2 linked regions of the Massilia sp. METH4 genome follow. Each later gene encodes a partner of the first gene's protein in a complex. Links are inferred from orthologs where the notes say so. Each region holds a gene or a part of one and is shown on either strand. Other genes may lie near its edges.

The links. The genes of interacting proteins can lie anywhere in the genome.
Region 2: the proteins of uvrA (region 1) and mfd are in contact, whole or in part, in a crystal structure (PDB 4DFC), measured with the Escherichia coli proteins. The link is inferred for Massilia sp. METH4 from one-to-one orthologs.

What each region holds. Positions count from the first base shown.
Region 1 is NZ_CP146614.1:1,491,529-1,495,024, reverse strand. Bases 19-3,448 are described here. They hold uvrA (excinuclease ABC subunit UvrA), read right to left. Parts: upstream 3,072-3,448; coding sequence 219-3,071; downstream 19-218. In the rest of the region: ssb (single-stranded DNA-binding protein), read left to right, coding at 3,459-3,496. UniProt on the Escherichia coli protein: The UvrABC repair system catalyzes the recognition and processing of DNA lesions. UvrA is an ATPase and a DNA-binding protein. A damage recognition complex composed of 2 UvrA and 2 UvrB subunits scans DNA for abnormalities.
Region 2 is NZ_CP146614.1:5,090,870-5,094,965, forward strand. The notes cover bases 8-4,037. They hold mfd (transcription-repair coupling factor), read right to left. Parts: upstream 3,652-4,037; coding sequence 208-3,651; downstream 8-207. Other genes in these bases: serB (phosphoserine phosphatase SerB), read right to left, coding at 8-161; V6Z91_RS22350 (protein phosphatase 2C domain-containing protein), read right to left, coding at 3,756-4,037. Outside these bases: more of serB, read right to left, coding at 1-7; more of V6Z91_RS22350, read right to left, coding at 4,038-4,096. UniProt on the Escherichia coli protein: Couples transcription and DNA repair by recognizing RNA polymerase (RNAP) stalled at DNA lesions. Mediates ATP-dependent release of RNAP and its truncated transcript from the DNA, and recruitment of nucleotide excision repair machinery to the damaged site.

The sequences.
Region 1 (3,496 bases):
CTGTGGTTGCTGGTGCTGCCCGTCGCCGGGCTGGTGTGGTATGTCGTGGCCGATGCCGTGCAGGGCATCCCGAGGTGCAACGAAGATTTCACCTTTTATTGAGACGGCATGTTTCGGTGCCAGCTCATGGATGTTGCCTGAAAAATGGGGACGTACCCCATTTTTCAGGCAATAAAAAAGCCGGCTCGGAGAGCCGGCTTGGTGGACCGTGGGGCCGCTTACTTCTTCTTCAGCAGCGGCACCAGGTACTTGCCCGTCACGCTTTCCGGGTTCTTCGCCACTTCCTCCGGCGTGCCGGTGGCGATGATGCGGCCGCCGCCGGCGCCGCCCTCGGGGCCCAGGTCGACAATCCAGTCGGCCGTCTTGATCACGTCCAGGTTGTGCTCGATGATCACGAGCGTGTTGCCCTGGTCGCGCAGGCGGTGGATCACCTTCAGCAGCAGGTCGATGTCGTGGAAGTGCAGGCCCGTCGTCGGCTCGTCGAGGATGTACAGCGTGCGGCCGGTATCGCGCTTGGACAGTTCCAGCGACAGCTTCACGCGCTGCGCCTCGCCGCCCGAGAGCGTGGTGGCGCTCTGCCCCAGCTTGATATAGCCCAGGCCCACGTCGAGCAGCGTTTGCAACTTGCGGGCGATCGTCGGCACGGGCTTGAAGAACTCGTGCGCGTCTTCCACCGTCATCTCCAGCACTTCGGTGATGCTCTTGCCCTTGTAGTGCACTTCGAGCGTTTCCCGGTTGTAGCGCTTGCCGTGGCACACGTCGCAAGGCACGTACACGTCCGGCAGGAAGTGCATCTCCACCTTCAGCACGCCGTCGCCCTGGCAGGCCTCGCAGCGGCCGCCCTTCACGTTGAACGAGAAGCGGCCGGCGCTGTAGCCCCGTTCCTTCGCCGTCGGCACCGTCGCGAACAGGTCGCGGATCGGCGTGAACACGCCCGTGTACGTGGCCGGGTTCGAGCGCGGCGTGCGGCCGATCGGCGCCTGGTCGACGGAGATCACCTTGTCGAAGTGTTCCAGGCCGCTGATCGAATCGTGCTCCGCCGGTTCCGTCTGCGAGCCGTACAGGTGGCGCGACAGCGCCGGGTACAGCGTGTCGTTCACCAGGGTCGACTTGCCGGAGCCGGAAACGCCCGTCACGCAGGTGAGCAAGCCGACCGGCACCGACAGCGTCTGGTTCTTCAGGTTGTTGCCGCGCGCGCCCGTGATGACGAGCTGTTTCTTCGGATCGGCCGCCGTGCGCTTCTTCGGCACCTCGATCTTCAGCGAGCCGTTCAGGTATTGCGCCGTCAGCGACTGCTTGTTCTTCAGGATATCCTTCAGCGGGCCGGCCGCGATCACGTCGCCGCCATGCACGCCGGCGCCTTGGCCCATGTCCACGATGTAGTCGGCGGTGCGGATCGCATCCTCGTCGTGCTCCACCACCAGCACGCTGTTGCCGATGTCGCGCAGGTGTTTCAGGGTGTCGATCAGCCGGTCGTTGTCGCGCTGGTGCAGGCCGATCGACGGTTCGTCGAGCACGTACATCACGCCCGTCAGGCCGGAACCGATCTGCGAGGCCAGGCGGATACGCTGGGCTTCGCCGCCGGACAGCGTGTCGGCCGAACGGTCCAGCGACAGGTAGTCGAGACCCACGTTGTTCAGGAACGAGAGGCGCGAGACGATTTCCTTGACGATGCGGTCGGCGATATCGCGCTTGGCGCCGGCAAGCTGCAGCTGCTCGAAGAACGACAGCGTGTCGCGCAGCGGCTTCTCGGCGATCTGGTAGATCGCCCTTTCCTGCGTGCCGGTGCCCACCTTCACGTGGCGTGCTTCCACGCGCAGGCGCGCGCCTTCGCAGGCCGGGCACTTCTTCTCGTTGATGAACTTGGCCAGCTCTTCCTTGACGGCCATCGAATCCGTTTCGCGGTAGCGGCGTGCCAGGTTGTTCACCACGCCTTCGAACGTGTGCTCCTTGATCACGGTACGGCCGCGCTCGTTCACGTAGGCGAACGGAATCACGTTCTTGCCGGAGCCGTGCAGCACGGCGTTCTGCGCGCTGACCGGCAGTTTCTCGAACGGCGTGTCCAGGTCGAAGCCGTAATGGTCCGCCAGGCTTTGCAGCATGGAGAAGTAGAACTGGTTGCGGCGATCCCAGCCCTTCACTGCGCCGGAAGCGAGCGACAGGTTCGGGAAGGCCACGATCCGCTTCGGATCGAAGAACTCGATATGGCCCAGGCCATCGCACTCGGGGCAGGCACCCATCGGGTTATTGAACGAGAACAGGCGCGGTTCCAGTTCCTGCAGCGAATAGCCGCAGCTGGTGCAGGCGAACTTGTTCGAGTACACGTGCTCGGTGCCGGCATCCATGTCATAGGCGATGGCGCGGCCGTCGGCGATGCGCAGCGCGGTCTCGAAGCTCTCGGCCAGGCGCTGCTTGATGTCCGGGTTCACCTTCACGCGGTCGATCACCACGTCGATCGTGTGCTTTTCCGTCTTCTTCAGCTTCGGCAGGTCGTCCACTTCATAGATCTTCGCATCGTTCGTGCCGCTCTGGATGCGGAAGCGCACGAAGCCCTGGGCCTGCATCTGCTCGAACAGGTCGGCATGCTCGCCCTTGCGGTTGGCCACCACGGGCGCCATGATCATCAGCTTCGTCCCTTCCGGCATCGCCAGCACGGCATCGACCATCTGCGACACCGACTGCGCCGACAGCGCGTGGTCCGGGTGATTGATGCAATACGGCGTGCCCACGCGAGCGTACAGGAGGCGCAGGTAGTCGTGGATCTCCGTCACGGTGCCCACGGTGGAGCGCGGGTTGTGCGACGTGGCCTTCTGCTCGATCGAGATCGCCGGCGACAGGCCTTCGATCATGTCCACGTCCGGCTTTTCCATCAGTTGCAGGAACTGGCGCGCATAGGCCGACAGCGACTCGACGTAGCGGCGCTGGCCTTCCGCATACAGCGTGTCGAACGCCAGCGACGACTTGCCGGAACCGGACAGGCCGGTGATCACGATCAGTTTGTTGCGGGGCAGATCGAGGTTGATGTTCTTCAGGTTATGGGTGCGCGCGCCGCGAATGCGGATTTCTTCCATGTATGTATGTGCCTTGAATATGCGAGAAACGACAGGACGGCCCACCTGGAACGATCATCCGCTTGAAGACTTGACAATGCAGCGCGGCGTCCGGAGACCAACCAGTCCACTATGCAGGCGTTCGATTCGATTTCAAGCCCTGTTTCAAGTCCTGATGGCTGAATTGGGCCCGACTCGGGCCAATCCGGGCCGAATTGATGCGAATCACACGCTGGCAAGCCATGGCTGGCAAATACTGTATATAATACCAGTATTCACATTCCGCTGCGCGACGCACGCGGAAAAGCTCCCAGCCTTGCAGCAAAAAATTCATCTGTCCCGTGGTATGTTGTCCACAGGCCCTGTCTTATAATGATCGTTTGGTAAATATTCACGCAGGAGTACTACATGGCATCTGTCAATAAAGTCATCATCGTCGGCAACCT
Region 2 (4,096 bases), 3.6 Mb from region 1 along the record:
GCGGCCACTTCGATGGTCTGGCGCAGCGCCGGCGAGAAGGCGATGCCTTCGCAGCGCAGCGCGTTGGCGGAAATGGACACGATGCGCTGCGGTGCGGTCAGCGCGGCGATGCGCTCCAGGCGCGGCTTGCAATCGTCCAGGCCTTGCAGGACGAGGTTCATCGTTACGTCTTGTACTTGAGTCATTGGGCTAAGTTCGAAGCTGGCTTCACGGAGAAGTCAGTTGTTTGATCGCGGTCTTGATCTGTGCGACACGCGCCGCCAGGTCGGGCATGCTCGCGGTGATCTTCAGTTTGTCCTGCCCGTTCAGCTTGATGTGGCGGTGCTTCTGGATCAGGGTGATGATGCGCATCGGGTCGATGGGCGGCTGCGGCATGAATTGCAGGTTCGCTGCTTCTCCATGGGCATCGATTTTAACAATGCCCACGGTCTTCGCGGCGATCCGCAGCCGGTGCGTTTCGATGAGGGCCTTGGCCGGCTCCGGCAATTTGCCGAAGCGGTCGATCAATTCCTCCTGCAGGCCGTCGATCGCTTCCTGCGATTCGCAGTTCGCCAGGCGCTTGTAGAGCGACAGGCGCTCGTGCACATCGCCGCAGAAATCGGCCGGCAGCAGCGCGGGCACGTGCAGGTTGATCTCGGTGGTCGTCGACAGCGGCGCCGCCAGGTCCGGCTCCTTGCCGGCCTTCAGCGCGCGCACGGCCTCGTTCAGCATGTCGGTGTACAGCTGGAAGCCCACCTCGAGCATCTCGCCGGACTGGCTTTCGCCCAGCACCTCGCCGGCACCGCGGATTTCCAGGTCGTGCATGGCGAGGTAGAAGCCGCTGCCCAGTTCCTCCATCTGCTGGATCGCGTCGAGGCGGCGCTGCGCCTGCTTCGACAGCGACTGCACGTCGCTCACCAGCAGGTAGGCATAGGCCTGGTGGTGCGACCGGCCCACGCGGCCGCGCAGCTGGTGCAGCTGGGCCAGGCCGAACTTGTCGGCCCGGTGCATGATGATCGTGTTCGCGGTGGGCACGTCGATGCCCGTTTCGATGATCGTGGTGCACAGCAGGATGTTGTAGCGCTGCGCCACGAAGTCGCGCATCACCTTCTCCAGGTCGCGCTCGTGCATCTGGCCGTGGGCCACGGCGATGCGCGCCTCGGGCAGCAGTTCGGTCAGTTGGGCGAGGCGGTTCTGGATCGTCTCCACCTCGTTGTGCAGAAAGTACACCTGGCCGCCGCGCTTCAGCTCGCGCAGCACGGCCTCGCGGATGATCGATTCCCCCTCGCTGCGCACGAATGTCTTGATGGCCAGGCGCTTCTGCGGCGCGGTGGCGATCACGGAAAAATCGCGCAAGCCTTCCAGCGCCATGCCCAGGGTGCGGGGGATCGGCGTGGCCGTCAGCGTCAGCACGTCGACCTCGGCGCGCAGGGATTTCAGCGCCTCCTTCTGGCGCACGCCGAAGCGGTGTTCCTCGTCGATGATGACAAGGCCCAGGCGGGAGAACTTCACGTCGTCCGACAGCAGCTTGTGCGTGCCGATGACGATATCGAGCGTGCCGTCGGCCATGCCCTTGATCGCGTTGGCGATTTCCTTGCCGGTGCGGAAGCGCGACATTTCCGCGATCTTCACGGGCCAGTCGGCGAAGCGGTCGGCGAAGGTTTGCGCGTGCTGTTCGGCCAGCAGCGTGGTGGGGGCCAGGATGGCAACCTGCTTGCCGCCCATCACGGCGATGAAGGCGGCGCGCAGCGCCACCTCGGTCTTGCCGAAGCCCACGTCGCCGCACACCAGCCGGTCCATCGGCTTGCCCGAGGTCATGTCGCGGATCACGTTCAGGATCGCGGCCGCCTGGTCCGGCGTTTCGTCGAAGCCGAAGCTCTCGGCGAAGCGCTCGTAGTCGTGCGACGAATATTCGAACGCATGGCCCTGGCGCGCGGCACGGCGCGCGTACAGGTTCAAGAGCTCGGCCGCGGTATCGCGGACCTGCTCGGCCGCCTTGCGCTTGGCCTTGTCCCACTGGCCGGAACCCAGCGCGTGCAGCGGCGCATCCTCCGGCGCGCCGCCGGAATAGCGCGAAATCACATGCAGCTGCGACACGGGCACATAGAGCTTCGTGTCCTTCGCGTATTCCAGGTGCAGGAATTCCGTTTCGCCTTCGCCCAGATCCATGGACACCAGGCCCATGTAGCGGCCGATGCCGTGGTTGATGTGCACCACCGGGTCGCCGATCTTCAGCTCCGACAGGTCGCGCACCATCGACTCGACCTGGGTGACGGCTTCCTGCTTCTTCTTGCCCACGCGGCGGCCGGTGCCGGCATACAGCTCGGTTTCCGTGATGAAGACCAGCGTGTCGTCGCCGGCGCGCAGCTCGAAGCCGGCCTGCAGCGGCGCCACGCCGAGCACGAGGCGGTCGTGCGCGGCGAGGAAGCCCGCGTAGCCGTCCACCAGTGCCGGATGCAGGTCGAACTCGGCGAAGTACTGCTGTAGCGTCTCGCGGCGGCCGGCCGAATCCGCGCAGATCATCACGCGCAGGTCGGGCCGCAGCGCATACGCGCGCAGGTTCGTCAGCGGATCGTCCAGGTGCCGGTTCACGGCCACGTTCGGTATAGGCGCGGAAAGCTCGGACGGTTCGCCGTCGACGCTCTTGCCGATCGTGAGGCGCGCGTGGGCCTTGGCCAGCGTGAAAAAGGTTTCGTCGCGCAGGAAGATGGCTTCAGGAGGCAGGATCGGGCGCTCGCGGTCGGCCTTCAGGAACTTGTAGCGGCTCTCGGTGTCGCCCCAGAAGCGGCGGATCGCCCCGTCGATGTCGCCCACCAGCGCCAGCGCCGCACCACCGGGCAGGTAGTCGAACAGCGTGGCCGTCTCGTCGAAGAACAGCGGCAGGTAGTATTCGATGCCGGCCGAGGCGATGCCGCTCTTGATGTCCTTGTAGACCACCGAGCGCGAGGGATCGCCCTCGAACGTCTCGCGCCAGCGGTTGCGGAACGTGGTGCGCGCCGCCTCGTCCATCGGGAATTCGCGCCCCGGCAGCAGGCGCACCTCGTTCACCGGGTACAGTGAGCGCTGCGTGTCGGCGTCGAAGGTGCGGATCGTCTCGATGGTGTCGCCGAACAGGTCGAGCCGGTAGGGCAGGGCGGAGCCCATCGGGAACAGGTCGATCAGGCCGCCGCGTACCGAGTATTCGCCGGGCGACATCACCTGCGTCACGTGCGTGTAGCCGGCCAGCGTCAATTGCGCCTTGAGGGCCGCCTCGTCGAGCGACTCGCCTTTCTTGAAGAAGAACGTGTAGGCGGCCAGGAACGATGGCGGCGCCATGCGCACCAGCGCGGTGGTAGCCGGCACCAGTACCACGTCGCACTGGCCGCTGCGGATCTCGTGCAGGGTCGCCAGGCGCTCGGACACCAGGTCCTGGTGTGGCGAGAACGCGTCGTACGGCAGTGTTTCCCAGTCGGGCAGCAGGTGGCAGCGCAGGCCTGGCGCGAACCACGGGATCTCGTCGAGCAGGCGCTGGCCGTCGCTGGCCTGGGCCACGAAGATGGCCAGCATGCGGCCTTCACTCTTCAGTTGCAGCGCTGCCTGTGCCAGCGCATAGGAATCGGCCGAACCGTACAGCGCGGGAAGCGCGAAGCGGTTGCCGGGTTTGGGGAGTGCTCGTGTAAAGTCGAAAGGCATGCGGCAGGAAGGCTGACGGACTGTAACGGAGACCGCGTTCGCGGCAAGGCGACATTATAGTCGATGCGCCAGGGGCGCGTCGCCCGGGTAGGGCGGGGATTGCGTCAGCCGCGATAGTGCAGCAGCACCGCCGTGATGTTGTCCCGGCTGCCGTCGCGCTTGGCCATGGCCACCAGTTCCGCGCAACAGGTGTCCAGGTTGTCCGGCCTTGCCTGGGCAAGCACGGCGCCGATGGCTTCGGGCGCCGATTCGCCATGCAGGCCGTCGCTGCACAGCAAGTAGACGTCGCCGGCCGCCGGGAGCCAGGTGGCGACGTCCGGCTGCAACGCCGGCGACGGCCCGAGCGCCTGCAGCAGCAGGTTGCGCGGCGGCAGCGGCGGCGGTGCGCCGAGGTCGACGGCCTGCTGGTACAGCGTCTGGTCGCGGGTGAGCTGGTGCAAGGTGC